Desulfomonile tiedjei DSM 6799: one gene and its partner. Each later gene encodes a partner of the first gene's protein in a complex. Links are inferred from orthologs where the notes say so. Each region holds a gene or a part of one and is shown on either strand. Other genes may lie near its edges. The genes, in order: trxA and DESTI_RS26710.

Region 1 (15,688 bases):
CATACTTCGGGACGTTGTAGCAATGTCGACGTACACCCAAATTTTGTATCACATCGTCTTCTCGACAAAGGGCAGGGCACCGGTACTGGTCGCCACAGAGAGAGAGGCCATGTTTCGATATATCTGGGGTATTATCCGATTCAGAGACTGCCATTTATACCGTGTGAATGGAACCTTGGACCATATACACATCCTGATCCGTCTGCATCCAACCCAGGCGCTATCAAATTTGATCCGGGAAATTAAAGTGTCTTCATCTAATTGGATCAAAACAAACCGAATTTTCACGGAGTTTTCTGGCTGGCAAGCCGGATACGGCGCCTTCACCCATTCAGAGAAGGATAAGGAACGACTGATTCTTTATATCAAGAACCAAGAACAGCACCATAAGGCCCTCTCTTTTGGAGAAGAATTGAGGAATCTTCTGAATGAAGCAGGCATTCAGTTTGACGAGAAGTATCTTCTGAAATAGGGCACCTGTAGGTTGACCCCTTCAGGGTCCGGTTTCTTACGTTGTTATGCCATTTGACCACGGGTTTGCACCCGTGGCTACACTGGTTCGTCCCTATAGGACGATCAGAGTCTGTAAAGCGCTCAAAACCGTTTTGGGGAGAGAGCAGGTTACGCGAAAATCAGTTTGAGGGGGACGATGTCCCAGAGCTTCACCTCGGGATGCTTAGTGTTGTCGATTGCAAGATAAACGGAAACGGATTGTTCATCTAGCTCAGCTTTTAGCGCCATCCTGGCTGGGACGTGTTGGCCGGAGCCCCAAAGGGGGCGATCCAAAGGGTAGCCATTGGGTGCAACCCATGGAAAGGATTGCAGCAAAATCAGGCGGTGAGGACCCTGGCGGGATCCACCATCGTCTAACTCGAATTCAGATGCACCCAATGGTGGACCCTTTCAGGGACCAAGCCGTTATTGTGTGGCGGTAATTAGAGTGTAAAGTATTACATGGCACCCTTCCTTCAAGACATAGCCTTTTCCGACCTCCCTGTCGATCCATTTCGAGGACTCGATGCTTCGTTGCGGGAATCCATACTGCAAAAAAGCTCACTGAAGAAATACCCGAGAGATGCCGTTATTGCCGAGGCCGGTGACCCGGGAGATACCATCCGTTTCCTGATCTCGGGTCGAGCGCTGATCACAGTGCGAGAAGAAGCTGGACAGGATATTGCCGTGGAGACAATACAACCCGGAGACATGATCGGTGAGATCAGTCATCTCATCGGACGCCCCGCGCCGGTCCAGTCCGAAGTGGTGGCACAGGAACCGTGTACTCTCCTGGAATTGCCGTCCGCAGAATTCGATCGCATACTCCAGGATAATCCTGCAGCAGCAGTTACTGTGCTGAAAAATCTCGCGCGAAAGGTGATCCGGCTCGACGGCAGCGTGTATCGGAATATCCGTAAAAAGAGGGCCTTACAGCAGCTCATCAGCCGTCAGGAGCACCTGTTCCCGGACTTCTTCGTCAGTCAAACAGTCCTCCGGAGAACCAGCAAACGTCTTGAGGAACTTGCAGAATCCCGCAAGCCGGTCCTGGTGACCGGTGAAACGGGAGTTGGCAAAGAATTTGTGGCGCATGCCTTATACGATCTCAGCACCCATCACAAACGCATTTTCCTCTGCCTCGATCTCTTGAGACCGGTTCAAGGTTCATCTGTTTTGGATGCCTCCGAACTCCCCGACAGTCCGAGAAATCCCACGAGCGAACAGATGAAACTGTTCTTCGGCTCGGAAACCAATTCCTTAGGCAGGTCGCGGTCCGAGACTCCCGGATACCTGGAACTCACTGAAGAAGGCACGCTGCTCGTGCGGAGCGTCGAACAGTTAACCACCCCAGTGCAGAGAGAACTCCTTAAGACGCTTCAGACAGGGAGTTTCAAAAGGATTGGAGGAGAAGCGGAATATGCCCTGGATTTTCGCCTGATCGGGACCACCAATCTGGAACGGCATGAGATTTCCGAGGAAAAGCATCCGCTGCTGCATTGGCTCCTGGGGAATTCCCTCGATATTCCGCCGTTACGAAAGCGTCGCAAGGAAATTCCGACTCTGGCTCAGCATTATCTCAATCAGTACTGCCAGGAACTCCACAAGGAGGTGCCCCAGCTTTCAAAGGAAACGCTGAAATCGCTGGTGAGCTATTCGTGGCCGGGAAACGACAGGGAATTGGCTACTACGCTGAAACGGGCGGTTCTCCTCAGCGAAAATGGGGTGCTGAGACCTCAGGATATCTATTTCGACGTCCGCAAAATCGAGGACCGCGGCAAAGTCAACCTGCTGCGCATCTCGACCCTAGCTTCAGCCCTGCGAAGCCCCTTGTTCCCCGCCATATTTCAAAGCGCCGCCATGCCGTTCTTCTTTATTCTTCTGATCTTGCTCTTCCTGGGACCTGCAGATCCGTCAAAGAATCTCGGCGGACTGTTCAGTTGGGCTGTGGGTTGGCCCATGATGATCTTCGGCGCCTTTTTGTGGGCTCGATTCTGGTGCGCAATATGTCCCATGGGAACTGTGAGCAGTCTGGCAAAGCGGCTCGTGTCGTTCGACATTCCGTTCCCTCCATTTCTCAAGAATCACAGCGATGTCATTGTGGCAGGTTCCGCACTGTTCATCATATGGCTGGAGACAGCGACGGATATCAGGAACTCACCCCTGAACACGGGATTGCTCCTGCTGGTGATTTTCGGGATGGCAATAATTGTGTCGGTACTCTTTGAACGCCAATCCTGGTGCAGGTACATGTGTCCTCTGGGCGGAATGATGGGAGTCTTCGCCAAAGTGTCGCCCATCGAACTCCGGGCGGACCGCAATGTGTGCGGCTCCCAGTGCACCTCGAACGAATGCTACACCGGCACTGCCGATCACGAGGGCTGTCCCTTCGGGCAAATGGTTCCGACCCTCAGGAGCAACCGGTTCTGTAAGCTGTGTTTGTCCTGCTACAAGAATTGCCCTCACGGTGCGATCAATATCAATTTGCGCATTCCGGGCAGGGAGATCTGGGAAATCCGGCACGCTTTCGTCATAACGGCCTTTCTGGTTATCGGAATGCTTGGCGGATTGCTCAGCGATCTCTTGCACAAGAACGTACATTCCTGGTTCACAGCGAACGTACCCGGAATGCCGGAGATCGTCGGATTCACGATCTTCTTCATAGGGATGCTGGCCTGCACGAATCTACTCGTGCTGGCTGCTGCGGCAGTCTCCAGCCGCATTTCCGCGGACGACCTCAAAGAGAACTTTGCTCGATACGGACTGGCGCTGCTGCCTTTGGTGCTTACGGGATACATGGCTTTTCACCTGTACTATCTGATCAACTTGGGCGTGCACTTTCCACTTGTACTATGGCAGATGTTCCAGTTCGAAGTGTTCCATCAACTGGTGATTGAAGTCCCGCCCTCATGGACGCACTTTTTTCAAGAATTGTTGATCTGGACCGGAACCGCAGGATCGCTCGCTGTGGCGTATCGCGTGAGCCGAGGCAGGCAGGGGACCTTGAAGGATTCCCTCGGGGAGTTCATTCCGCATGGGATAGTAGCCCTGGGTCTCTCTCTTGTGCTTCTGCGGGCCATTGAGGACTTCTTCTATTAGTCCCGATTTCTGAATTCTTGCTGGTGTAGGATGCCGGTGAGCGTCAGCGAACCGCATCGGTCGCGAAATCACTCGAATGATGCGGTTCGCTCACACTCATCAGCATCCTATGTGAACCATTTGATCAGCAACTAGAGCGATTGAAAATTCTGACGTTTATCCCACGCTCCAATACAAGATGTTAGTGGGGATCGGCATCTCGAAACTGTCTCAAAATTCAAAATTTATCCCAGATCGTAGCACGAATTCCCCATCATCTTCTCGGCCTGATTGTAGGGGCGCCCCTCGTGGGTGCCCGGTAGTGACCGGCCTCCGTGCCGGTCATTGCGGGAGGGCAGGCACGAGACCTACCCCTACAAAGAAGGTGAATCGTGGCACGATTTCTTGTCCATCTGTAAATTTTGAGACACTTTCTTCTCCCTGTCGGTCCATTCTATTCGATATCATTGATTATATTGAAGATGTGCCGGCACGGAGGCACGGCACCCACCAATACTCCTATCCTCAATCGGACATTAATTCTGGCAATTGCTGTAAATCCGATTGGCTATAGCACCTTATTCAAAGAATACTCGATAATTCCTCGTGCGCCGGCTTTGAGCAGCTTGGGGATGAGGGATCTCACCACTTCTTCCGACACCACGGATTCCACTGCAAACCAGTCGGATTTGTACAGGCCTGCAACAGTTGGAGCGTCCAGCGACGGGAGAAGACCCACGATCATGTCGAGGTTCTCCTTGGAGACATTCATCTTTAAGCCAACCATTTTGCGGGCTTCAAGAGCAGCCTGGAGCAGCATATGAATCTGCTCGATCTTCTCGCGCTTGAAGGGGTCCTTGTAAGACCTCGGATTGCAGATGAATTGGGTATTCGTGGTCAACAGATTGTGGATAATCCGAAGACCGTTCGCCCTCAGCGTGCTTCCGGTTTCGGTGACATCAACGATGGCATCCACCACGCCTTCTTTTACTTTTGCTTCAGTGCTGCCCCAGGAAAACTCCACTTCCACGGGGACTCCCCGGTCAGCGAAGAATCGTGTGGTGAACCGTAGTAATTCAGTGGCTATCTTCTTCCCGGCAAGATCCTCCGGCGTGTGATAATCGGATTCGCCGTCCACGGCAAGAACCCATCGGGCAGGATTCTGCGACACTTTTGAATACACGAGATCGTCTATTACCTGCACATCCGATCCGTTTTCCAGTATCCAGTCCTTACCGGTGAGCCCAGCATCGAAGGTCCCGGCTTCCACGTATCGGGAAATCTCCTGGGCCCGGAGACGCGCCATTACTATTTCGTCGTCGTCAACCGTGGGAAAATAGTTACGCGGGGAAATGGAAATGTTCCAACCGGCTCGTTTGAATAGATCTATCGTTGCCTGTTCCAGACTACCTTTGGGAATAACCAGTTTCAAAGCTTCCTTATTCATCTATCTCCTGCAAATCTCCTTCTCGTGTGAATCTCCGAAAAAAACAACTCCACTTTTTTGTGTGGCATGCGCCATCTCCCTGCTGTTCCACAAGCAACAGTATCGTATCCAAATCACAGTCCACAAGCACGTCTTTCACGATCTGAATGTCGCCTGAAGTGTCGCCTTTCCGCCATAGCTCTTTCCTGGAGCGGCTCCAATAGCAAGCGCGGCCTTCTTTCAAGGTGGTTTCCAGTGCTTCCCTGTTCATGTACGCCATCATGAGCACTTTGCCCGTACGGACATCCTGGGCTATGGCCGGAACGAGCCCGTTTCCTTTTGCAAAATCGACCTGCGATATATCCTTAAATTGTTGGGGATTCCCCATTATTCCTCCTCAGACTCGGTCATGAACTCCTGTTCCATTGCGCGAAGAATCGCCATGACAAGCTGTGTGGATACTTCCGCGACCTTGGGATCGACGGTCCCGTTCAGCACCCCATCGAGAAGCTGATTGAGCAGGCGAACCGCATCTGAAGGATTGTTGACAAGCACGTTTTCGGCCCCTTTCTCTGCTGGTGGTCGAGCCTGATCCATCATGGAATTGCGAATCCGATCATATCCCCACGTATGCGCAGGGGCTGACGAATCTGTTTTTGCCGAACGGGCGTGTTGAACTCCGCTCTTCACGGAAACTCCGCGTTGGGAAAGGATTTCCTCGAATATCGTAATAGCTTCCGGAGCATAGTCATCGCGTTCTGTTCGCAGAATTCTGAGAATCTCTTCGGTAGATTTGGCCTCGAGAAGGGATCTATCGATTTTATACTCCATGAGAAACCTCCTGAACAACTTCAACGATCCGGCAAACACCGGAGTCAGTACCCTTAATTGTCCGGTGAATCGACTGATGCAACCAGTGACAGGATGGGGGAATAAGAACGAAGTATAAGTTATTTCGGCAAGAAGTCCATAATCCGTATGGTCTGATCGTCTCTCTCCCATTCCATTTCGTCAATCCACTTCCATATCTTTTTTGTGGAACAGCCGGAAATCATGATCAGTGCAAGGGCAAGAACGAGCCATTTTTTCATGTGATTCCTCGTGGAGCGTCATTCCCGGTATAGCCCGGAAAGCAAGGGAATTCATGATACATCCGTATTTGTTCCAGGGCAAGCGTGATATTTAATGAAAGTGATTTCTAGATAAAATATTCACCAAATTGAAATAAGGATCTTTTTATTGCTTTTTGCGATTCACTGTGATAGGATCGGCCCAGAGTAAGCGTACGTTCGGCAACAAACGATTCGTACTGAATGAGAATATTCCGGAGCAATAAAGGCAAACGGCGTTCCGATGTGGAGGATGCAACTATGAAGAAAATGCTGATTATGCACGCGGCCGTGCTCATAGCCCTGGCAATGGTATCGGCGACGTGGGCTTTTGAAACCGATTTTGACGATCTGCAGAAATTCGATCGCAGCCTGCCCGCGTGGAAATTCGGCAGAGGCCTGACCAATATATTCACTGCCCCTTACGAACTGCTGGTCAATCCCTCAAATGAAGCCATTCAGGGCGGTTATCACGGTGCGTACGACAATGGGCTTCAGGGATGGCTTGCCGGATCATTCAACGGGTTTATCGCAGGTACATTCTCCGGAACACTCAAGGCATTCCGCAGGATGACAACAGGCGCGCTGGAGATGGCGACCTTCTGGAAACCCGAGTACGGACCGACTGTGGAACCGGAATACGGGACAAGAAACATGGCATTCGGTTACACGGACTATTTCAACCCCGACCCCTTCTGGTACTGGGGACCTGAACGGATGGATCCCTGAGAATTGCTCGGGTTTGCATATACGTGCTAGCTTCTTTTTGAATCTTTTCTGCTGAAATAGGGTATGGATATAATAAAAGAGCACGAACATTCGTGCTCTTCTTTTTTCCATAACTGACTTTCAGATCTTGCGGTGCAAACTCAGCCGAGGCTCTCCGAAATAATCAAAAACAGCAAAAGCCGTTGGAAGATTTATGAAGCGCGATTACTGGTTCTGCGAAGGGATGAGGCGCCATGTTCCAAATAGTGCTGAGCACTATAAGCTGCTATTGCTCCATCTCCTATTGCGGTGCTGATCTGCCTGAGTATTTTTGACCTCACGTCCCCTGCCGCGAAAAATCCGGGAACAGATGTGACCATGCGTTCATCCGTGACGATAAATCCCCTTTGATCGGTCTCTACAAGGTTGGCGTACGCGGAGCTATTAGGATTGAGACCTACATAGAAGAATACGCCCGAGATCGGCAACACCGACTCTGTCTGGTCCGAGGCGGACCGTAATCTGATGCCGGTGACTTCTTTATTTCCGAGAATCTCAACGGGAATCGTATTCCAATGCACCAAGATCTTAGGTTCGCTGAACGCTTTTTCCTGAATTTCATGGCAGGCCCGCAACTGATCTCTGCGGTGGATAAGGTGAACCTTGGAAGCGAAACGGGTAAGGTACACAGCTTCTTCTACCGCGGAATCTCCGCCTCCTACGACTGCGAGCTCTGTTTCGCGGAAGAAGGGCCCGTCGCAGACGGCACAATAACTCACTCCGCGGCCCGCCAGTTCCAATTCACCAGGAATACCAAGCTTCATAGGAGACGCGCCGGTAGCCGCAATCACAGCCCGACAATGGAACGTCTCATCGGAATCGGTGATAATGGAAAATCCATCATCCACCTGGAGAACCGATTTGACGTCTCCATACCGAATATCGAGCCCGAACTTGACAGCTTGCGCTTCCATTTTCTTGGACAGATCCATTCCGAGGATAGGCTCTGGAAATCCCGGATAATTGTCCACATACTCGGTGGCAGTCATCTGGCCGCCGGGAATTCCTTTTTCCAGCAGCATAGTCGAAATACGCGCCCGAGTGCTGTAAATGCCGGCCGTTAATCCAGCCGGCCCGCCACCCAAGATAATAAGTTCTGTTGTCATGGGCATCAGACCTTGTCGAGTAACTCCTTGATGCGGCTTTTGGGGACAGCCCCCACGATCTGGTCCACTACCTGACCATTATGGAACAGCATGAGTGTAGGTATACCTCTGACCCCATATTTCATGGGAGTGTCTTTGTTTTCATCCACATTGAGCTTTGCAACTTTGATTTTTCCCGCATACTCCGTTGCCAATTCTTCGACAACGGGCCCTACGGTACGGCAGGGACCGCACCAGGCAGCCCAGAAATCCACGAGTGCAGGAACTTCCGATTTAAGGATTTCCTGATCGAAATCGCCATCCGAGACATTGAGAAGGTTCGGGTTATCCGACATTTATCAAACTCCTTTCTTAGGTTCACATGAATCTTGCCCGCAATGTTCCCTCAGGAAACGTCTTAGATTTTCCCTCACGTCATCCGGTATTTCCGCCGGCATCGATTTGGAACAAATCTCAACAGTGGTGGCAAGAGATTGATACATGAGCTGGCAAGGAGGACACCTGTCAAGATGGTCTTCCAGCAATCTGCACATATCCTCGCTCATATCTCCATCCAAATAGTCAGATATGCAATCGCAAAACTCTTTGCAGGTTTTCATAATTTAGGCCTCTCGTCGGTCCGAGGAAAGGTTTCTCTCCATATAATATGAAGTCAAGGTTTCCCGAACCGAATTCCTTGCACGATGCAGTCGAGATTTTATGGCAGCGATGGAAGAATCCATGATTTTTGACACTTCCTCGAGAGAGAATCCCTCAACGTCTCTGAGGACAATCACCGATCGATACAGTGCTGGAAGTTCGTCAATTGCTTCTTCAATTTTCTTTCTGCCTTCATTCGAAAGAAGAATTTCGAGTGGCGTGTTTACGAATTCCGAAGAAATCGGAGGGAGAGGAGAATTCGATTGATTACGAATTTCATCGTCATATTCGATACTGTCCGGCCTGTTTTTCCTAAGATACATTAAAGCCGTATTTGTAGCTATCCTGAAAAGCCAGGTGGAAAACGACGACGACCCCGTGAACCCGGGTAATCCTTTGTAGGCGCTGAGAAAAGTTTCCTGGAGCAGATCTTGAGCCAGATGGCCGTCTTTTACCATTTTTTTCAAATGTCGGTATATTCTGGCCTGGTATTTTTCCACCAGCCCCTCAAAAGCATCGTAATCGCCGTTCAGAACTTTTTCTATTGTTTCCCGATCTTCGTACATAGGCATTTCTTGTTCCTATCCGGAACGGACACAAATTCTTTACTTATCTTTTGAACATAATCTTGACCTCGCGCCTGTGTCAAGGGGTAACCATCTCTGCTGAAGCCTTCCTTCAAGAGAATCCGTATTGTGATAACGCGAATGCATCCAACAGTATACTTCCAACAGGTACAAAAATCTGATAACGTGGAAACAGTATTCTCATGGTCCGAGTGCCGTTTGAACGGGGTTTTCCGCGTATTATCGGGAAACGGATTTTTTCAAAAAAGAATAAAAACTATCTCATCGCACGTGATTGACTTTTGAATTTAAGTTACGTGCAAGGAGTTCTTATGGAAACAATAATACAGGAAGTTGCAGATTGCCTCGCCACCTCTGTCAATGCCGTTGTGCTCACTGGTGCCGGCATAAGCACGGAATCGGGAATTCCGGATTTCAGAAGTCCGGGCGGACTTTGGTCGCGAGTGGACCCGGGCGAATTCTCCATAGATCGGTTCTTGCAGAATCCCGGCCGATTTTGGCGTCTGCACCTTCAAATGAAGGCATCCGGTGATTTCGATCTCGCTTCGGCAGAACCGAATGCCGCGCATTTCGCTTTGGCCAAACTGGAGCAAATGGGAATCGTCAAATGCATTATCACGCAGAATGTGGACAACCTGCACCAGAAAGCCGGTTCGGTTGAAGTCGTAGAATTTCATGGTAATTTTCTCAGAGCCATCTGCATGAAATGCAAAATGGTCGAGCCGATTTCAAATGTGGAAAGCAGGCTGGATAATGGCGATGAGGATGTGCCCCGATGTACCCGATGTGGGGGATTGCTCAAACCCGATGCAGTTTTCTTCGGGGAGCCGATTGGCTCAAAATCGCTCATGATGTCTCAGGTACAATCACAAAAGTGTGACGTGCTGCTGGTAATCGGGACATCGCTGCAGGTGTTTCCCGCTGCCCAGATTCCTCTTACCGTAAAGCTCAAGTATCCGCCCGCCAAAGTCATTGAGATCAATATGGAACCATCGGCTATGCACAAACAGGTTACCGATATACTCATGCTGGGTAGCGCAGGTGAGATATTGACGCGGGTTTTCAACTGCGTCCAGGAAAGAATCCTGCAGCAAGGCGCTATGCAATCCGGAAGGAATTGAAGCAATCCTACGACAGAGGATCGCTAAGCTGATAGACACCGCTGAAATCATTCATTCCAGAGCATACAGCACCAGAAGGACAGCGGATACATTGTAGAATGCGCAACTCCGGACGACTCTCCTTGAGCAGTTGTCCGGAAAAACTCTCAGGTTGTTATCTGCGATTATTTTCAGAGAAAAAAGCGGGAAATCTCAAGATAATCATTGTCTGCTGAAGATACGAGGAAAGGCGTATACGCTGGCGGCTCAGAAGAGCAAAGTTGTCTCGAGAAAGAAGCCGTTGCGGTTCAAATCAACCGTATCCACCTCTCTTTTCATCTTGTTGTGCCAGAATCTGAATCCTCCGCTGAGTCCCCACGTCCACAGACGATTTATCGGAATATCTACCGCTGCTGCAATCTCCCAATCCCAGGACTCCAGACTTTCGTAATTCCACCATCCGAATCGACTTGAAAATTGAGGCCTTAAGGCGATGGAATCCATGACCGGGAAGAACGTGCCGTGAAGCCCTAACAAAGGAACAGCGCGAGTGCGTTTCTCGTTGTAATTGTAGGTAATGCCTCCGACGATCGCATCACTCACGTTGGTTTCCAGCGACAGAGCCGATACCTCGATGTTGCCGCCGAAAAGGATCTGAGGAGACATAAAGAAATCCAGATCATACCCGAACCGAAAATCCCGAATGGCCTGGTAAGAACCGTTGCTGGACTCATATTTGGTGAACGGTTCCGCGCGGAATCTGAAGACGTGGATATTGTCAATGCGCAAACTGCCGAATATTTCCCAGGCCAGCCGTTCTGTGCTCAGTCCCAACGCATCCGAGAAATCGATTTTGGAACGGTTTGGCTGGATCAAGTCGCCCTGGAGATTTGAAAACCACATACGAGCACCTGAGTTGATCCTCAGGTACGGGGGGATTTCCCAGGCGTGGACATTGCCCATGAGCATAAAGCACAGGAAGGTGAGCCAGATTGTTATGAGTAGTTTTTTCATCTTCATTTAAAGCGTTAGCGTGCTTTTGCTATAACCTACATAAGCAAAGTTGGCTAACCTATATATGATCCTAATATTTTTGTCAAGAAAAAGCCGGTAGATAACCCAACCATTCGAATCCCCCGAAAAAACAGTCAGAGACGGGAAATCTGGCAAGGATCACGAATCTAGCGAAACGCGATGCAAATCCGGTGTCTCTGCCAACGCCTGGTTTGAATTTCCTCGTGGTTTCCCTTGACGCACACCCTTTGCGACGCTAATGTTGTATGAACGTGGAAAAGCGAGGATGATTTCATGGGCCGTCTTGAAAACCGTTCGGAGCAGATCCTGAAAGCGATCGTTTCCGAATACGTTGCCACCGGAGAACCCGTAGGTTCCCGCACTCTTTCAAAGAGGCGGGAAATAGGGTTATCCGCGGCCTCTATTCGCAATATCATGAGCGACCTTACTGACTCGGGGTTTATCACTCAACCCCATGTGAGTGCGGGCCGTGTTCCAACCGATCTCGGGTACAGGTTCTACGTGGATGTCCTGCTGCGACCGGGAAAACTGGAAACCGAAGAAGAAGCCATGATCGAGACTCTGCTGGGCAATGCCGGTCTCGACATACGCGACGTCTTGAGGAAGTCTTCAGGGGTTCTGGCAGGCTTTTCGCGGCAGGCAGGCGTTGTTGCTTCTCCTCCTGCTGATTACACATTCAAATCTATTGATTTCATAAAAGTTGCCGAAGACAAAATTCTGGTGGTTCTCGTATCCACCGCGGGAATTATTCACAATAAGATTATTTTCGATGAGGACGGGATCAAGCAGGAGACTCTGGAGCGTTACAGCCGCATGTTGTGCGATATGCTGAAGGATCTGGACTTGCGGCAAGCCAGGGAGCGCATAGAGAATGAACTGAACCTGGAACGAACGAGAGTCGATGCCATGCTGGCAAAGGTTCTTCGTTTGGGACATTCCATTCTAATGGTGGGCGCAACCAGAGAGGTATTTATAGAGGGCCAGATCAACATTCTCGAAGACCCGGAATTTGCTCATATCGAAAAACTGAAAGCCGTGTTGGTCGCATTCGAGGAAAAGAGCAATTTTCTAAAAATTTTGGATAAGACCTTACAGGCAAAGGGAATTCAGATACTGATCGGTTCAGAGCACGGAGTCGGCGAGCTGGACACATGCTCTATCGTCGCTTACCCCATACGAACAAAGAAATCGTGTCTGGGAAGCATTGCCGTGGTGGGGCCGAAAAGGATGGACTACCAGAAGGTAGTTCCGGTTGTAAGCGCGACAGCGAGAATTATCACGAAAATAGTGAAACGCATTGTAGAGAGTGACGTATAGAGTGATTGCCGAAAATTTTTGAGGTTTATCCGATCTTCAATAGAAGCTACAGGTGGGGACCGGCGTCCCTGCCGGTCCATTCTATTGATATCATTGGTCATGTTGAAGATGTGTCGGCACTGAGGCACGGCACCTACCATTATTCCTAATCTTCAAGCCGTCACTAATTTTGGCAACTGCCACAATTGCCCATATCATGAGACGCAATTCTCGCTCCCCTGTACATACCGTCTTATCACGAATTGCCGTTCAAGAATGCTGCGGTCCGCAATTCCGACCAATACTGACGTGACGCGTTGAATGCTACGAACCCCACGTGGCCGCCATGCCGCGTAATCTCGAAAAAGAAGTTTTCGTTGCGCGCAGCTTCTTCCAGCGGATAACATTCCGGGGTAAGAAACGGATCGTCCTGCGCATTCACGAGCAAAGTGGGGACGCTGATTTCAGGAATGTACTGCTTGCAGGACGACTGGAGCCAATAATCTTCGGCATCCTTGAATCCGTGTAAGGGTGCAGTGTAGCGGTTGTCGAAATCCTCAAAGTCTTTGATGGATTCGTATCCGTTATCGTTAATGCGACCGGGCATGATCGCCATTTTGGCGCGAATCTTTTCTCGTAACATGCGGAGGAATCTACTCATATAAGGCCGGTTGCCCGAAGAACCGATCTTTCTCGCTCCTGCACACAAATCGCAGGGTACGGAAAAGACCGCCGATCGCTTGACTGTTTCGTGAACATTGGTTCCGCGCTCCCCAAGATATTTGAGGATGAGGTTGCCTCCCAGGCTGAATCCGATGAGAGCAAGCTCTTCGTATGCATCGATCTCTTCCACATTTGTTAAGACCGTGCTCAGGTCATCGGTATCTCCACTATGGTAAAACCGGGGAAGCTTGTTGGATTCTCCGCTGCAGCCGCGGAAATTCATAGCTATGGCGTCCCAGCCGTTCCTGGTGAGCACCCGTGCCATTCCCAGGACGTAGCTTCTGCCGGAATTCCCTTCCAGGCCGTGGAGTATTATTCCCGCTTTCCGAGCTCCCACGGAAGCAATATCGATGTCGATGAAATCATCATCGGGCGTAGTAATCCTTCTCCTGGTGTATTCAACACCGGTAACTCGACGAAACAGAGAAGGATATACTGTTTGCACATGAGCATTCCTGAATAAAAGCGGCGCGGTATAGGTGGAATTGGAGACAACAGGCATTCTGGCTTCGCATTCTCCCCCGTTGGAAAAACATACCGTATCAAAGGTGCAATTTAAGGAACGTTCCTGCGAAAAGGAGATTTCCCGATGTAATTCTTGAAACGAACGATCGGATTAATAGTGACCCAGGATGTGTTCCATAAGCGTATTACCGAGCTCGTGAAAGATAACGCGGTAACCGCCCGGCCAGGTATGTCGTATGGGGGCAGGAGGTATGTATCCGTAAAACATTTTTTGTTGCGCTGCCGTATTACCCGTGACTCTCTGAGGCTGATTCGACTGCTGATCGGGAAAATTCTGGGCCCACACAGTTGAGCCTGCGGCGAAAATCGCAATCACGAGTATAAGTACGGCACGTCTCATTATCACACCTCGTGGACGGTATTCTATCTATGGAATGAAGAAAAATCAAGTCAGAACTGATTTAATCGTAACCATACAATATCCATTCAGCTATGCGTGGGAAAAATCCCCCCTCCCGTAAGCATTCAGTTACGCGTGGAAAAGAGTTCTATAGCCCCGAAGGGGCTACTCAACAGTAGCCGTGGGTGCAAACCCACGGAAGTGATACGGCAAGTCCTTTGTCTTCAGGACCCTGAAAGGGTCTAACAATGACATTCGAGAATCCTTGCCTTTTGGTCGACCCTTTCAGGGTCGTTGAACCATGCCTGTGGGCGTGCCGGTGTCCACGGGTTGACCACCCGTGGCTACTATCGGGCCGCCCTTTCAGGGCGCAGAATTGCTAGTGCCCGCTTACAACTGAATGGTTACCCCCTCCCCTCTTTATAAAAGGGGGGGTTAAGAAGGCACGTGCCAATCCCCCCTTAATAAAGGGGGGGATTTTGAAAGTCAGTGTTATCATGAGCACAGGAGAAGATCTTCTCTACCCCGCGTAACTATTAGGTTTGTGAGAGTCGCGAAGAGGTGAAACACTACTCGCGTTCCCCGGGCAATTGCCCGAACATGTCGTAATTGGACTTTTACCAACAGACTACCAGTCCCGATCAGGAACCAATCTTCAACAAAACCTTCATACTTGAGGGTTCCTGCGATTTCACGAATGCGGTTTCCGCCTCAGTCAACAGAAATGTTCCGCTTATCAGGGGGGTCGGATCCACGAGGCCCTGGCTCATGACTCTCAATGCAGGGGCAAGCTGACCGCACCTCGATCCGACAACGGTGATTTCGTCGATCACCAGGGGCGCTGTGTTGAATTCCAGGGACCCGTGGTACGTGCTTTTCAGGACCAGGGTACCGCGAGGTTTCACTCGATCGAGAGCAAGCTTCCATCCTCCGGGACTTCCGGAAGCTTCAACGACAACATCGAATTTGTCCCGAGTGTCGGCCAATTCGTGAAGAAGCGCGGTTGAACCGCCCAGATCTTGAAAGTACTTCAGCTTCTCCGGATGCTTGCCCACGAGGAGCAGCTTGCATCCGGTCAATCTCAATACCATACAGACGAGCAGCCCGAGCTTTCCATCTCCAATGACGAGCACCTCATCTGCCGGTTTGACGTGGACCTGCTCCAGGATCTCAAGGGCAGCGGCAAGGGGTTCGGCAAAAACCGCCCTTTCGGTGGCAAGGTTCTCGGGAACGGAGATGAGATTGGATGGTGGCAGCGTCAGGTATTCTGCCATTGCGCCGTTCCGCCCGAGAATACCGAGGCACGTCCTGTTGGGGCAGTGCCGTTCCATGCCTGCTTTGCACCACGAGCAGGTTCCGCATCCGGCATTGATCTCGCCCACAACGCGCTCTCCCAGTTGTTCAGGGTCGGGAGACTGTTCCACAGTGCCGACGAATTCGTGGCCCAAAACCCCTTGAAAATCCATG
Region 2 (15,778 bases), 4.2 Mb from region 1 along the record:
TCTCCGTTCTTGAGTCCGAGGCGTTTGGCGTCTTCAGGGTTCACGAGGAAGCCATTCTCAGGCATGATGGGCGTGAGCCAAGGGTCAGCGACGGTACGGCTCTTGCACTGAGAAATAGTCCGGTGAGTTATCATCGCAAAGTCGTGTCCCTTGCGCAAGGCTTCGGGTTCCTTGCCGTGGTAATCCATGATGGGAATATACGCTGCATATCCCAGGTTCTTCTTTCCTGTTCCGGAGTGTACCGTCGAAGAAGTTTTCTCCTGATACATGTTCAGCAATTTCCCATAGGGATGAGCTACTCGATCGTCCTTATATCCCTTGACCCAGTCTTCGAATCTTCCGCCTCTATTGAGCACGTATACTACTTTTGGCCAGTTCTTTTCCCCGGCAATTTTCTTCCATCTCGCCTCATCGTAAACACTGGTGGGAAGATATCGGCGAGCTTCACGGAAAATTTGCATTTCCGTTTCCTCTGCATCAGGTACCGCGGCCGAACCGTCGGGTTTTTCCCCAAACGCCAAATTGGCTGCCGCACGGAGATAGAAGTCGTCCGGATGTTTCAGGTCTATCCCTTTTCCAAATGCATCTTCCCCGAATCCCGGGAGTTCGAGCCTTTCAGCTATTCCGAGAATCATCGATTCAAAGCTCATCGGCATTTTTTGGCCGTAAACTGTGCATTCCTCGGGAATGGGGGCCATGGCAGGTTGCCTGACGGGTTGCACTTTATTAGGCACGCACGGATGGCTTCCCTGGAACTCCCATCGTTCAAGATGGGACAAATCCGGGAATATATAATCCGCATACATGGACGTGGTTCCTATGAGAATATCATTTGCTATAAAAAGAGGGATTTTCTCAGTATCGCAAAGGATTTTGATATTGGTATGGCCGGCAGGCAATGAATAAGTCGGTGCACCCATATAGAGGAAGAGTGCCTTCGCCGGGTAAGGATACGCATCTCCAATGGATGGAACTATTTCTTCATAGATATCGCTGCTCAGAGGGTACCAATTTCGTTTAGCAGGATATCCGGAGAAAATGGTCGTCTTCTCGTAATCCACGCCATGACGAATCGAGCTGATACCGAATGAAGCAGTTTTGCGGGGATTAGAAGCAAGTTCATAAAGTTTTCCCTTGCCCATATAATCGTACGTGCTTGCCGCAATCATTCCGCCTTTGGCATCGAAGTTTCCCAGGAGCATGTTAACCGTCATCCACGAGAGGACGTTATAAAAACCGTTTGTGTGCTGGGCCGGCCCCCTGTGGATATCTACGGCAGCCCTCTTTCCATAGCTGGTCAGTTCCCGGGCCACTGCAATCATATCGGATTCTTTGACCCCCGAGATGTCGGCCCACTCCCTCAACGTGCGTTGCTTTGAAGACTCGAGAAGCACTTGCAGGCTGCTCTTCACCATCGTTCCGTCGGGCAGCGTTGTATCGACAAAGAGATCTCCGTTGACGGGAGTCTTGGCATCGTTGGGGTCTATCGCCACCGGTTTTCCTTGCACCATCACGAGGACAAATTTCTCCTGGTATTCTTTTCCGGCCTTGGTCTTCCGCACTTCCGGCTGGGCAAGACCGACGTCCGCTGCTCGTACGAATTTACCGGGCTTGCCGTCCTTAATCTCCACCAACCATGTCGCGTTGGACCAACTGTTTTCTCCGGCTATAACCGCCGCGGCTTTATTTGCGCAAGAAAGGAATCTTGCATCAAAGCGTTTGTTTTCAAGTATCCATTGTATCATCCCGGCTGCCAAAGCAGCATCAGTCCCGGGTTTGATGGGCAACCATTTCCATGCTTTTGATGCAAGTTTGCTGAAACGAGGGTCTGCAACTGCAATCTTGGTATAGCCGCTCACAAGGTTACCCGTGAGCCTGACTGCTCTGTTGGGCGGCCCGTAATTTCCCTCAAACAGATTGGCACCCACAAAGAAAACAAAGCGGCTATTTTCCAGGTCTGCCTGCCAATAAAACTTCTTACCATCCGCAAACTTACCGTCAACGTATTGTTCGCTTATAGCCTTGCATGTGAAATAGAGCGATCCCTGACACACAGTTGTATGCCCGTGAGCGTTGGTTGTACCAAGTCCTTCGGCCAGTCGTTTGTACAGCTCTGCTCTGCCACCTTTGAGTCTGCCCCAGGCGAGGACTATCTGATTATTTCGCGGCCCCAGGTCGGGATGATTCGGATCGATGAGTTTGTCCAGATCTGTAGCGTGCTTGGATTTGAACTCTTCGACGAGAGCTTTCTTCTTCACCTTGTCTTTTTCATCCAAAATATTCTTCACATCCCCGGCCATCTCCTTCGAGATCTTCGGATCTGTCAGTGCACGGAGTTTTTTCAGCCCTTCGACTTGACGGTTTTCCTCACCAGGTACTTCGGCGAAGAGCTTTCCGCCATCGCAAATCTCTTGAACAGCCTGATCGAATGGAATGGAGACCCATTTATTCTCGCCACGTTTTCCTGCCCTCTTGAGAACTTTTCGCAAGCGGTAAGGATCATAGGCAGTCTGAAGTCCGGCCTGACCTTTAGGACAGATCGATCCATCCACTGGTGCAGCATCCCGGGGATGAGTGGAATAGGGCAAATGGGGCAGCAGAGTCCAGGGGTTGTAGGGATTGCCGTCGATCTTGGTTATCACTCCATTCTGCTGTTTGCAGGTGATTCCACAACCCGTATTGCACTGCAAACATACTGAATAGATCATATTGATAGGTTTCACCAACTCGTAAGCTGCATCCGATCTCTTGCCGTTCAGTACGGCGCTTCTTCCCTCATTATTTTGCCCGGCCAATACCTTGGGACCTGAAACAAGAAGGCCTGTTCCGAGGAGTGCTCCGCCTGCCAGAAAGCTTCTTCTACTTTCTCTATGGTTGTCCTTCGTATCGTTCATATTCCACCTCACGCTGCTGTTCCGGTCTGTAAGCCAGTATTTTGCTCGATTGAATCGCCGTATCCATGCTCCGGGCTGGAAGCGAACGTTCTGCCCAATCGAATCCCGAGGTAAAAGATTGCCATCCCAACAGCCACCATGAAAAAGCCGATCAAGTACTCCATTGAAGTGGGATGATAACTGTAAGTGAGCCGAGCATCCTGGAATGCTTGCTGAAGGCCGGGAATATGGCCGGCGATCTGACCGGGGACAAGGATGCACATTCTAGCCGCAGCAAATCCCAGTCCCGTGAGAAGTGCACCGATCACCCAAAGGCCTCTGTGATTTGTAGCAAAGAGTGCCAAAGGGATGAGTGCTCCAACCAGTAGATGAAGGATCCAGAAGACTTGCCGGTAATCGCCGAATAGCAAGAAATCAACGCTAGGTGAATGCTGTCCCGGATTCCAAAGGACAATGGAAAACTCCGCAAATTCAAATGCGAGATAGACCAGTATCGCGACAATGGCTACAGTCCGCAGCCATCGTACAGCATTATCGTAAGCACTTCGACTGGCGGATTCATGCCAAAGCAACGCTCTCACCAGGATGAGTCCAGCCGCACCAAGAGCAATTGCGGAGGCAAGAAACAGTACTGACAAAATGGGGCTGTGCCAGAATTCATTGGTCCTCACGGCTTCAAAGAACACCCCGCTTTGACTGGGGAACAATATGGACAGGAATGCGCCGAATATCAGCAAGGGTTTTAGCCATGAGGAATTCACTTTAAATGTCAGCAGCCAACTAACTGCAGCAACCACTATGAAGATGTTGTACATCCATGCATTGAACGCCATCATGCTGGTGAACGTGGGTGAAGTAAGTACCTTGATCAGTCGCTCCGTGCGTCCGAGATCGAGCGCGACACCGATGAAAGCTGGTATCAATGCTGCGAGGCTCAGTACAATAGCAATGCGCAATTCAGACGGTCTGCTGAAACCGGGCACTCCGAAAATATAGCCCACTGCTCCGATTATGAACGAGCCACCTGAAATGCCTACGCCAAGGAAGTAGAGTCCGATCCACAACCCCCAGGGAACGTACGATCCGTAGCCTGCTGCGAGGTGGCCTGACCCGAAGCGCTGGAACACGCCGATTAGGCCGGTGACCATGAGGATCAGCCAGATTACCCACAGAACTGCTTTCCACGGAGAGGCGGAAGCACCGTGTCCCGAATCTCGGGTGGATAGTGTCATATTAGCCATGGCGCTTTACTCTCCTTTCACACGAGGTAGTAACATTGCGGTTTGTTACCGAGATGGGCAAGAAGCGCTTGGGAGTTATTCTTGATGATGAGAGTGGAAACCAGACTGTCGGGATCGTTCGAATCCCCGAAATATGTTGCTCTACCGATACATGTGGTCACACACATCGGTAATTGGCCGACCTCAAGCCGGTGAAGACAAAAGTGGCATTTTCGGGCGTTGCCAACGGGGGAACTGTGGTCTTTGCGGTTCCAGCTTTTGGCATATTCGTTATTCGGTTCATGTTCCCACTGCGCAGCAGCAGAGCCGTCAATTGGACGATCCTTCCCTGAAGGTGCCCCAACAGCGGCTTCCGCAGAATAGTACCTTCCAAAATCCGAAGTCCTCGCTCCATAGGGGCAGGCATTCAGACAGTATCTGCATCCGATACACTTGTCGTAATCTATTGCGACCACTCCGTCCGGCCTTTTCCAGGTGGCTTTGACCGGGCACACAGGGACACATGAGGGATTGTCACACTGCATACAAGGACGCGGGAGGAAACGGATCTGCACGTTCGGATATTCTCCGGTTTCGCTGATGACCACAGGCCGATACACAACGCCGGGTGGCAATTTGTTCTCAGCCACGCAGCCGATGGTGCAAGCATGACAGCCGACGCATTTACGGGTATCGATAACCATTACCCAATGGCGTTTTTCCACTGGTTTTGCCATGGCTTTCACCAATTCCCGCTGCATGCGTACATGCTCGTCTTCGTACTGCTGTTGCTTCAGGTTCTTGAGCACGTTCAGGTCACGAACGGTTTTCTCTCCGGTGGGGTCCTGCGGAGCGGAAGGCAATCTGTCTTTCACGACAGCAATCGCCCCAATAGCGGTTCCCGCTCCGACCAACCCTCCCGCAAGGAGAAATTCCCTGCGTTCCATCTTGCTTTTGGGTTCGCTCATCGGCACATCTCCTCAGTTATTGAGTGAATACATCTGCGAACAATGATTTCTTGAAATCATACAAAGTGAGCCAGCGGTCAGATCTTGTTTCGTTTGCAACCGGCAAGATCACGAAAGATGCTTTGCACGAGATACATGATTTCCTCCAAGTCAACAGGTTTGGAAACACAGGCGTAAAGATATGACTGCATAGATTCTTTCAGTTCGGGATGAAAAGACCGATCAGAAATTCCGATCATCTGGATGAAAGGGTGCTTCGTCTTGAGATCCTTAAGCACACGGTTGGATATCATTGCGTTGTCCAAGTCCAGCACGACTGCGCAACGATCGTTTTCCTGACAGAGAGCATGCAATTCCGCCAAAGAGCGGCACCGAAGGATCTTGACGTGGCCTGCTGAGAAGGCCTCAGTAAGCTCGGTCATATCTTCTTTGCCGGACTGAAACAAAATGACTGCCGGGTTCAAGATGAAGCTCCCTTTCGGTGAGATTCCTTTGCGAAAGAAATGCCAATGCAATAGTGTCGGTTGGATTCCTGTGCAGGTCTCTATCTTAATGGTATTGTTGGGAAAGCCGACCAGCCTGGTATGAATTTTCTCTCAGGATAAAATGAGAGTCTTGCAGAGCGTGTTCCGAATCGGAACACAATTGGACTATGTGGAAATAATGAAGTGATATCAGTTCAGTAAGGCGTTCCGTAGTTGGGCACAAATATCAGCCGAACAGTCGGATTTATTGCAGAGTAGGTTTAGCAATACGGTATTTTCTCAACTTGGAGTAAAGCGTGGTTCGTCCAATGCCAAGAGTGCGGGCGGCTTTTTTCTTGTCCCAGTTACTCTCTGCCAGCGCTTGCTCAATCACTGCGCGTTCGCTTTCCATGATAAGGGGCAGATCCTTTGGAGATGTCGATCTTTGTCGATTGCGAAGCACTATGGGAAGATCTGAAGTCTCTATTCGGGATCCTTTGCAAAGGACAACTGCGTGTTCCACCGAGTTCTCGAGTTCTCGGACGTTTCCAGGCCATTCATAGCTCAGAAGCATTCGCATGGATTCGGGGCTGAAGTCCGGAATCATCTTTTGCTGTTCTGCAGCAAATCTCTTCAGAAAGGCTTTAGCAAGAAGGGGAATATCATTGGGGCGTTGAGAAAGGGGAGGCAGAACAATTGGGATGACATTCAACCGATAATAAAGGTCTTCGCGGAAATTTCCCTTTCGGACTTCCTGGATGAGATCTTTATTGGTGGCGGCAATAACTCTCACATCGACTTTGATGGTTCGTTCACCGCCCAACCGCTCGAAACTCTGTGTCTGGAGAACTCTTAATAGCTTTATTTGGCTGGAAGGCGGAATCTCGCCAATTTCGTCCAAGAAAACGGTGCCTCCATCCGCTTGCTCGAAACGCCCGGCTCTCTGTCGAATGGCTCCGGTAAAAGCGCCTTTCTCATGTCCGAACAACTCGCTTTCCAGAAGAGTTTCAGGATATGCGGAGCAGTTGATCACAACGAAGCTGTTGTGCCTTCTTTCACTTTGCTGGTGTATCGCTCGAGCCACCAGTTCTTTTCCTGTGCCGCTTTCACCTTGAACAAGAACTGTGGCATCAGTTGGGGCTATATCCTGAATCAGCCGGTAAACCACTTGCATTTTCGGGTCCTTCCCGATAATGCCGCAGAATTCAGCGGTTGTCTCGATCCGTGCACGAAATTCGCTCTCAGAAAGTGTGTGGACTATTGCCCGATTTAGTACCCCAGCAGACTGAGCGAGGATCAAAGCCGCTAAATCTATGTCTTTCAGATCGCACGTGCAATTTTCCGGGCACGCAACAACGAGCCCCCCTATGACTGGGGAATCTCCGAGGAGAGGGACGAGGGCTTGCTGAGGGAACAACTGGAAAGATTCCGGCACAACAGGAGTATGAAAAAGAGAGTGAGCACATAGGATCCGGCCATCGGTGCCCTGGATAGTCTCTATAGCACTCTGGATTATTTTAGGGTCATTGATAGTCTTAAAATCATTTTCTGAAACCAGGAAGAGGGTAGTCTTGTCTTCGTCTAACATGAGTAAGACCATGTGCCTGCAAATGAGTATCCTCTGAAATCTCTTTATGAGAGCCGGACCGATTTCATTAAGTGTTGGTAAGGCGCCAATTTCGCGAACGATTTCACAGAAAGTCCGCGTCTGATTGTGGCTCCGTTCTAATTCCTTTGCTTTCTGCTCGAGACGCAGCGTGTAGTCTTTCAGACGTGTGACCATCTGGTTGAAAGAAGAAGCCAACCTCCCAACTTCATCAGCGCCTTTTATATCGACTGCAATATCAAGCTCCCCTTCATCCAATCTCTGTGTAGCTCGGGCGAGTTCCGAAAGAGGCAAAGTAATCCTACGCACGAAGATCAGACTGCCCATTACTGCAAGCAACAGTATCCCGAGGGTGACCAGGCTGATTTGTATCCAGAGTTTCTTTACCTGTTCTTCAAAAGGTTTCTCGGAAAAACCCAGACGAAGCACGCCGGCGCCGCCCGAAAAGATCGGCCAAGCAATATCCAGATAGTGTTCGCCTTCCGAGGAGGCTATTCGCTGCAGATGTCCTTCGTCCTGGGAAAGCAATCGGTTTGCGTCAATCAGTTGAGCTGGAACACCTTTGGAAAAAGTGTGCGCAAGGATTCGGCCGTCTCTATAGACGAAAAGATAGGCAAGAGACGGGTTGCTCCGCATTTGGTGCTCTAACATCTTTTGCAATGCAATCAAGTCATTGATCAGGATCTTGTCTGTTGCCTCAAGGGCGACGGCATGGGCGAGGTTTTCGGCTTGTGCAGTAATCGCCGTCCGGAGACTTTCACTGTAGCGTTGCGTTACCAGCAGCGAGATGATCAGACCGCTTCCCACTACGAGGGCAAAGACAGCTACGAGCAGTTTGCTTCTAAGGCTTTTCATGCTCACGGATGCCTCCAATACCGCGGACAGCTTTTCGCGACATATTCCTGATGCTGTCGTACCACTCGTCCTGAGGATCTATGAAACGGTCGATCATAAGCTGATCGAGGATCTTCCTGCCTTTGGCATCCTGATGCATCGAGAAGAGCAGTTCGCTGATTGATGCTTTAGCCGCCGTTCCTAATGTCTTGGATGCTACCAGAGGTGGGATGCCGTAAGGGTCGGATTTCCGTATCACTCTGGTCGAGTTCGTGATCGATGGATTGCGCTGAGCATAAAAGTCCCATATCAAACCATCCACTGACGCTCCGTCTACCATGCCTTTTGCCACTGCCACAATGGAATTGTCGTGACTGTATGTATAGATCGATTGCTTAAAGAAATTCTCCGGACGCTCTCCAATTTGCATTAGCCAATCGGTAGGGACCAATTTGCCAGTATTGGAATCCGGGTCAGTAAAGGCAAAAACCCTCCCTCGCAAATCCTCCAAATTGTTGAACCGACTTTTCTCGTTGACTATCAAGTAAGCCTGGTAAAAGTGGCTTCCATTAATTTCTGGGGTTGCTAATAGCTCGAAACCATACTTGTCCCTTTCGGTCGCATAAGGGCCTGAGCAAAGGAAGGCGAGGTCGATCTCACCTTTCCCAAGGAGTTCATTAATCTCGCCGTATGTCTTCCGCTGGACGAGTTCGACTTCTTGATTCAGCTTCTCTCCCAAATATTCGAGTAATTCTCTGTAATGAACGAACGTCTCTTTCGGCGATACCATGGCTGCTATGGCGATTCTCAGCCCTTTGTGGTCAGGCGAATGCGGTTCGGGTCGGGAAACCTGTATGGTTTTTCCGAAATCGACCTGGCGGTAATCATCATCGCTTTTACAGCCATAAATGGCAAGGATTGTCAGGATGACGATCGTGTACAGCATCTGCCATCTGCAAAACCGAACAGAGAAGTCAGAGTCAATGTCTGGAATGACCATCTCTTTGGCCTTAGTTGATCATGTCGATAACACCGGTGAAACTAATATATTGGCCGAATCCATAACCGAGAGTGCAAATATTTACAAGCTGTCGTATGACTCCGGCTATTTCACTGTTAGTCTTCCCTCGGCTGAACCTCCTTGAGCCACGACCGGATCTTCAGATCTATTTTATCCCTAATTTCCCTGAATTTGGCCAATTTATCTTCGTTGAGACCTTCAAAGGCACTCGGATCTTCGAAAGGCCAATGAAGCCTGATGCTCGCACCTGGGAAAATCGGACATGTTGCCTCGGCCCTTGCACATACTGTTATTAAATACCCGAAATGGCTTCTTCCAAGAAACTGGTTCAGATCTTTGGACTGATGGCTACTCATGTCAAAGCCTAATTCTTCCATGACTGCCTTAGCCAAGGGATGCAGTCCGGTAGGCTCCAGACCCGCGCTGTAAACCTCAAACCGATCACCTGCGTATTTTCTCAGAAAAGCTTCTGCGATCTGGCTCCTGGCGGAATTATGTGTACAGAGGAACATGACTTTGATTTTTTCCATACTATTACTCCACAATTTCCTAACGCTGCGGACAATCCTATCGTGTCATTTGAGTCCGTTCGTCGGAGACTTGCATTTCCGCGAGGGGCACAAAGTATTTTTCTCGGAATTTGAAAGCCACATTCACGAGACTGATAAGTACCGGCACCTCGACAAGAGGACCGATCACCGTGGCAAATGCTTCTCCCGAATTGATACCGAAAACGGCTATTGCGACCGCAATGGCCAGCTCGAAATTATTGCTTGCAGCAGTAAACGACAAGGTGACGGTTTTGCGATAATCACCACTGATCTTGAATCCCATCCAAAAGCTTATGAGAAACATGACCACGAAATAAATGCATAGCGGGACTGCAATCCTCACCACGTCCAGAGGAATCGTGACGATCAAATTGCCCTTCAGACTGAACATGACAACGATTGTGAATAACAAAGCTATGAGCGTGATCGGACTTATCGTTGGAATGAAAGATTTTTCATACCAGACCTTTCCTTTGAGCTTCAACATGACGAAGCGTGTAATCAAGCCGCCGATAAACGGAATGCCAAGGTAGATGAATACGCTCTGGGCGATTTCCTTCATGGTGACTTGTACTACACTTCCACTGAGACCGAACAGCGGCGGGAGTACAGTAATGAAGAACCATGCGTACACACTGAAAAAGACAACTTGAAAGATGCTGTTGAATGCTACCAAACCGGCACAGTATTCGGTGTCACCTTCCGCCAGCTCGTTCCATACGATCACCATAGCTATGCAACGAGCCAAACCTATCAGGATTAGCCCGATCATATATTCCGGACGATCCGGTAATAACACTATCGCCAGAAAAAACATCAGGATTGGACCGACGACCCAGTTCTGAACCGAAGAAAGGGTAAGGACTTTCCAGTCACGAAATACGCTGCCCATCTCCTCGTATTTAACTTTTGCCAACGGCGGATACATCATCAGGATCAACCCCACGGCAATGGGGATGGATGTAGTACCTATTTGCATGCCGGCGATGAATTTCGTTACCGATGGGGCGGCATAGCCGATTCCTACGCCAAGTGCCATCGCGACGAATATGATGAGAGTTAAGTACCTATCCAATAAAGAAAGCCGCTTCTGAGTATGCATTTCTGATTTCCTTCCCAAGTTCGAGCCCCATGATCCGATCCGGGGCCAAGACTATCGACCACCGTTCCGGAGATTTCGTCTACGTCCTTGCTGTGTACAAAGCTCGTGGGGGAGCTCTTGGAGAACCGTACGAAGTCGTTCGACATCCTGCAAAACGCTTGGGCTCTCTGAGACTGATCCGAAAACGAAAGAAACAGCGTTTGCAACGAGTCGCGAAGCTTCTGCCTCATTGGGGAGCCTGTAATAGATCCATCGACCTCTCTTGGTCGCTTCAACGAGCCTTGCCTGCTTCAGGACTGACATATGCTTTGAAACGGTAGAAGGAGCCAGGTTGAGCAATTCGATGATCTGACAGACACAGAGTTCGCCCTCTCGGAGCGACAAAAGGGCTCGAACTCTGTTCTCGTCTGCAAGTGCCTTCACGATGTCCATGAACTCTCGCATGAATTTTCCTATATTTCGTCACATGTCGAAATATAACCAAAATAGCATCCTGGTAGCCTTTGTCAAGGACGATTCGGATCATTCGGCCCGAGACAGACTCAACACTGTCCGCTTCACATTCACCTGATGGTCAGACCGCATCATGGATGTCATACGAAAGTCACGTGCAGACTATTGCACGATCTCAGAAAATGGAACAATACAACTCGCTGTTATCGGGATCAGGTTAAGCCTGACCTTCTTGTAACCATTGCCTTTCTGCCCAGCTTCACTGATCTGGCGACCGACCTCTCTCCGTTCGAGCTCTCTAAGGTAGGCCGTCTTACAACAGGTGTCTTTTTTTGTCTCTCTTGGACGGTTTTTCATTCCTGTCGATAGAGGTTCTTATTTTGTTCTGTCTAAATTAACCTTTCTCAGCACGTTGTGAATGGGGAACACGTTGCCAGGCCGTGGACGGTAGCTGAGGTTTATTTCTATTACTGCATCTCTAATTTCCGCTGGTAACGGTATCTCGACAGTCTCTTCTTTTGGAGCAAATGGTTGGATACTGGTATCGCGTATCAAGCCAAGTTTTTTGTCGGGTCCCAAAGCGGTTTGGGTAGAGCGTGAATCCGTCGCCTGGGCAGCGTAAATTCTGGACGTCTGAAAAATCTTCTTGCCGTCGGGGTCTTTTGCGGTCACATCCAGGACCACTTGAGTCTTCGAGGGTCAGCCATCGGGAATGCGGTGACCTGCTTTGCTCGTAATTTTGGTTTTCACAATCACCATTGGGAACAACTTGTCTTCCACAGGCTGAAAAGTGTAGGCCAGAGTCTGAACCTCCAAGGGCAAAGACTCCCGCAAACGAGCGGACAATTCATCTCTTCTGTTGAAATCGGGAGGCATGTAATGATCGGCATTTTTCATATGGCATCCCTGACATGTTTGCGTTCCGCCACAGGGAATGTAAGCATGAAGATAGCTGCCATAGAGCGTGGCGCATTGTACGGGGGTTTCGAATTCCAGGTTTGGACCTAATCCGTGGCATTGACCGCACATCAGAGAATCCTTCATCAAAGGGCTCTTCTTGACCACGTGTCCCTGATGATCGGGAATATCTTTGTTCCCGTAGATTACATCTTTCTCAGCTCGTCCGTGAACAATGGCCTTTGCATTGTGACACACCAGACAACCGATATTCAGCTTTCGGATGGTGGATTTGTCATCTTTCAGAATGGCTTCGGCTATCTCGGCAGCCACTTCATCCGTAGCATAATTAACCTGAGGGAGATGACACTTGAAACATGGAAAATTTGCCTTTGTTGCCTTCTCTCCGGCCTTAACGGCCAGAGGTCCTCTCTTCAAGTAAGGAGCCATAAATATCCAGTTTTCCATTCCCATCAGGGGCCTGGCGTGGTGAGACTTCTCCCACTGCTCGTAAATCTTCTCATGACATTCCCTACATCCGGATGAATCGAACATGGCCACGAGTTCCGCCAGGGAGGAAGCCTGTTTAGGAGATTCTCCCCGCGCAAACGCGGCCACAAACAGGAAAATACCGACCGTCAGCATGCAAATTGTGGGTCCGGCTCGTCTCTGAAGACTGCGACTCACCGTCATAATTTTGCCTCTTCTGACCATTATGGGGTCTGGCGACTCGCGATCCAATGGAAATATGATGCGGATTAGGTCCTTTTTGATTGCGTGAGCCATTCTCTGATTTTCTTAACTGGAGGAACGGAGCCCATTGCAACTACCTTTTCATTGATAACAAGCGCAGGCGTTCGCACGAGGCCGTACTTTGCCATTTCTTTCATGTCTGCAATGTGCTCCAACGATGCAGGCAATGCCATCTCGTCCAACACTTGCTTTACGATTTGTTCCAGACGATTACACTGGGAGCATCCTGGACCGAGAACCTCAATGCGCAATGATGTTCTCGAAGTCTCCGTACATGGTTGACCCAGGAATCTCTTGAACTCCCTGAGGAATGCCTCGCCATATTCTTTTATTGCGCAACTCGCCATATAATTCTTCTCTGACAGTCTTTCCAGAAGAGCATCCTGGATTTCCCGGTCAGTGCTCCCCGAGTGAGTCCGGGCAATTTCCTCAATTGCCTTATCCAGTCCCCTGATATGGATCTTGTCTTCGCCGATCCAAATCTGCCTACCATCATCAGCCATTCTGCCAAATCCTTTTCTACCAAAATCTAGAATGCGAATCCGATCCCGGGAAAAAGAGCTCCTATTGCGATGTAAATGCCCACACCTGCTAGAAGTGCTCCTGCCGCCTTCTTGAGTACCAGATTGGCGGCATGCATTTTCGCTGAACTGATGAGATGCTTTGCTGCTCCTGCAGATGTTCCGACTGCAAGGATCAGCAGACAGTGGCCGATACCATAGAAGAGCATCATCACGCCGCCAAAGAATGCTCCCTTAACAGGGATGACACTAACGATCAGGAGGAGAGCCGGACCTGTGCATGGAAGGGACACGAGACCGAACATAAAGCCAAACAAGGCCGCTCCCAGGTAACCTGTGTACTTGGGCAACTTATCCTGGGAAATGGGAAGTTGTATGTGAAAGATATCCATGAAATGTAGCCCCAGCAGAACACAGATCGCTGCCACTACATAAACCATGTACTCGGATTGCAGAAACGGCGCGGCAGCCAACCCCACGCTGAACAGTACGGCCAACTCCACGCTAAAGCCTAAGATAAACACCAGTGTAAACAAGAATGATTTCCTGGCAGTCATATCCTCGCCCATTCCCCCGATGAAACCGATCAGCAAGGGTACCATCACTAGTACACAGGGATTCATCGCAGTGAGCGCTCCACCAATAAACGATCCACCGGCGGCCAACCAAATGCTTCCAGAAGAAACCCACTGCTGAACGACCGCGAACAATGACTCCATAATTTGTCTCCTAGGATAATTGTTCATCTTGCTCACTTTTGTGATGCAAGATTGGAGTATGTTAATAGTTGATCTTTTGTAGAGATCCTAGATCCGGGCTGCATAGTCGTAATCAGGAATTTCTCTCTATGCCCGTTAACTTCTATCTGGACCCTTGGCCTTGTGGCGCCATGGATTGAGGAATCGGAGGAGGTAGAACTCCCTGCTGTCCAGGAACTCCAACGCCCATGTCTTGAAAGACTTTCGCTATTTGTTCACGTTCAAAAGTTCCCTCATTCCTGAAAAATTCTCTTCCGTCCGGCATGAGGAAGACCTGAGTCGGCATCATACGGATGTTGAAACTTCTTACCAAATCTTTGTTCACGTCCATATCCACGGTTGTGACAATTGCTTTTCCTGCATATGCCTTTGCCATCTCCTCGAGTATGGGTTTCATGTATTTACAGGGAATGCACCAACCACGCCCGAACTCCAACAGAATGGGCACACGTTTTGCGGTCAATGCTTTCAGATCGATTTTAGGATCGGCAGCATGGCCGGTCGAAAACATTGACGCCAGAGCCATCATTATGCCCAAGACTACAACAACACAAGACTTCTTCATTACTTAAACCTCTTTCCATATTACAGTATTGTATAGGGTCCATAGCATGACCATTTCTGTTGGGTGGACTCGAAAGGTTCCACGGTCGCTCTGAGGAGTTGCTCAAGCGGAAAGCCATTTCAATATTTCTGAATCCTTGGGCACTTTACCGGCTACTTTTACTTGTCCGTCCACGACAAGAGCAGGTGTCATGAACACCCCGTACTGGCCGAATACCTTCAAGTCCTCAACCTTGACCACTTCGGCATCAATACTATTCTTCTTCACCAGTTCGGTGACTGCCTCGTACAGCTTGGTACATTTAGCACATCCTACGCCTAAGATTTCTACTTTCATCACATTCTCCTTTTTATCCGAGTCGCCATTGACAGGCGATTTACTTTTGTTTTCCTCAGCTTTGTCACTCAAGGAATCAACCTGAAGTTTCTCCACGAATCAATCGACAATAGCTCCGAAGATCATGCCCGCGGCAGTAGATAGCGTGCACACAAGGACAACAAACACCACTGTCTTTCTGAAACCCATCACGCTATTTATAACCAGCATACTTGGTAGTGAAAGTGCAGGACCGGCGAGCAGAAGAGCCAAGGCGGGGCCTTTGCCCATTCCACTGCCGATGAGACCTTGCACGATTGGAACCTCGGTTAGAGTGGCAAAGTACATGAACGCACCCGCCACGGACGCCAGGGCGTTAGACCAGATCGAGTTTCCACCGAGAGCCCATGCAATCCACGCATTCGGAATGAGGCCTTCCTTATCCGGGCGCCCCAACAACAGACCTGCCACGAGCACTCCCAAAAGCAACAATGGCATTATCTGTTTTGCAAAACCCCAGGACTCATTGAACCAGTCCTGAGTCTCGCCTTCTGAAGTGGTGGTCATAACCGAAAGCGCTATAACACCGGCGGTAAATGGAACAAGTGGGTCATGTGAGAAGATCGTTGCCAAAATTGATACTATCACACCGGAAATCGCCATTTTCCAGGCAGGTAACCCGAACCATACGACTAAGGCAATAGCAAAACCCAGTCCGAGTAGGCCGGAAATGATCCATTTAGATGAGTAAATCGTGTACCAGAGGCCACTTTCCACATCGGGCTTCCCCCAGTTGGCGAATACGAGAACTCCGACCATGAGAGCGAAATAAATGGTGGTCTGCCATAGAGGTCGA

Evidence for each region.
Region 2: the proteins of trxA (region 1) and DESTI_RS26710 are in contact, whole or in part, in an NMR structure (PDB 2IPA), measured with the Bacillus subtilis proteins. The link is inferred for Desulfomonile tiedjei DSM 6799 from one-to-one orthologs.

The regions. Positions count from the first base shown.
Region 1 is NC_018025.1:1,976,208-1,991,895, forward strand. The notes cover bases 6,647-9,485. They hold trxA (thioredoxin), read right to left. Parts: upstream 8,312-9,485; coding sequence 7,982-8,311; downstream 6,647-7,981. Other genes in these bases: DESTI_RS08300 (hypothetical protein), read left to right, coding at 6,647-6,831; trxB (thioredoxin-disulfide reductase), read right to left, coding at 7,023-7,982; DESTI_RS31715 (anti-sigma factor family protein), read right to left, coding at 8,315-8,575; DESTI_RS08320 (RNA polymerase sigma factor), read right to left, coding at 8,579-9,187. In the rest of the region: tnpA (IS200/IS605 family transposase), read left to right, coding at 23-472; DESTI_RS08280 (sigma 54-interacting transcriptional regulator), read left to right, coding at 955-3,588; hisG (ATP phosphoribosyltransferase), read right to left, coding at 4,136-5,014; hisI (phosphoribosyl-AMP cyclohydrolase), read right to left, coding at 5,007-5,381; DESTI_RS08295 (hypothetical protein), read right to left, coding at 5,381-5,824; DESTI_RS30675 (Prokaryotic membrane lipoprotein lipid attachment site), read right to left, coding at 5,944-6,084; more of DESTI_RS08300, read left to right, coding at 6,364-6,646; DESTI_RS08325 (SIR2 family NAD-dependent protein deacylase), read left to right, coding at 9,514-10,323; DESTI_RS08330 (hypothetical protein), read right to left, coding at 10,570-11,316; heat-inducible transcriptional repressor HrcA, read left to right, coding at 11,611-12,654; DESTI_RS08340 (YheT family hydrolase), read right to left, coding at 12,890-13,801; DESTI_RS08345 (hypothetical protein), read right to left, coding at 13,973-14,221; DESTI_RS08350 (MDR/zinc-dependent alcohol dehydrogenase-like family protein), read right to left, coding at 14,863-15,688. UniProt on the Bacillus subtilis protein: Participates in various redox reactions through the reversible oxidation of its active center dithiol to a disulfide and catalyzes dithiol-disulfide exchange reactions.
Region 2 is NC_018025.1:6,200,146-6,215,923, forward strand. The notes cover bases 7,821-10,749. They hold DESTI_RS26710 (arsenate reductase ArsC), read right to left. Parts: upstream 9,538-10,749; coding sequence 9,103-9,537; downstream 7,821-9,102. Other genes in these bases: DESTI_RS26700 (sigma-54-dependent Fis family transcriptional regulator), read right to left, coding at 7,821-8,007; DESTI_RS26705 (substrate-binding domain-containing protein), read right to left, coding at 7,994-8,932; arsB (ACR3 family arsenite efflux transporter), read right to left, coding at 9,575-10,660; DESTI_RS26720 (ArsR/SmtB family transcription factor), read right to left, coding at 10,712-10,749. In the rest of the region: DESTI_RS26680 (molybdopterin-dependent oxidoreductase), read right to left, coding at 1-2,894; nrfD (NrfD/PsrC family molybdoenzyme membrane anchor subunit), read right to left, coding at 2,903-4,135; DESTI_RS26690 (4Fe-4S dicluster domain-containing protein), read right to left, coding at 4,153-5,082; DESTI_RS26695 (DNA-binding transcriptional response regulator), read right to left, coding at 5,160-5,546; more of DESTI_RS26700, read right to left, coding at 5,812-7,820; more of DESTI_RS26720, read right to left, coding at 10,750-11,104; DESTI_RS26735 (thioredoxin family protein), read right to left, coding at 12,769-13,266; DESTI_RS26740 (cytochrome c biogenesis CcdA family protein), read right to left, coding at 13,293-14,003; DESTI_RS29535 (thioredoxin family protein), read right to left, coding at 14,146-14,607; DESTI_RS26750 (thioredoxin family protein), read right to left, coding at 14,710-14,943; DESTI_RS26755 (permease), read right to left, coding at 15,043-15,778. UniProt on the Bacillus subtilis protein: Catalyzes the reduction of arsenate [As(V)] to arsenite [As(III)]. In vitro, can dephosphorylate para-nitrophenyl phosphate (pNPP).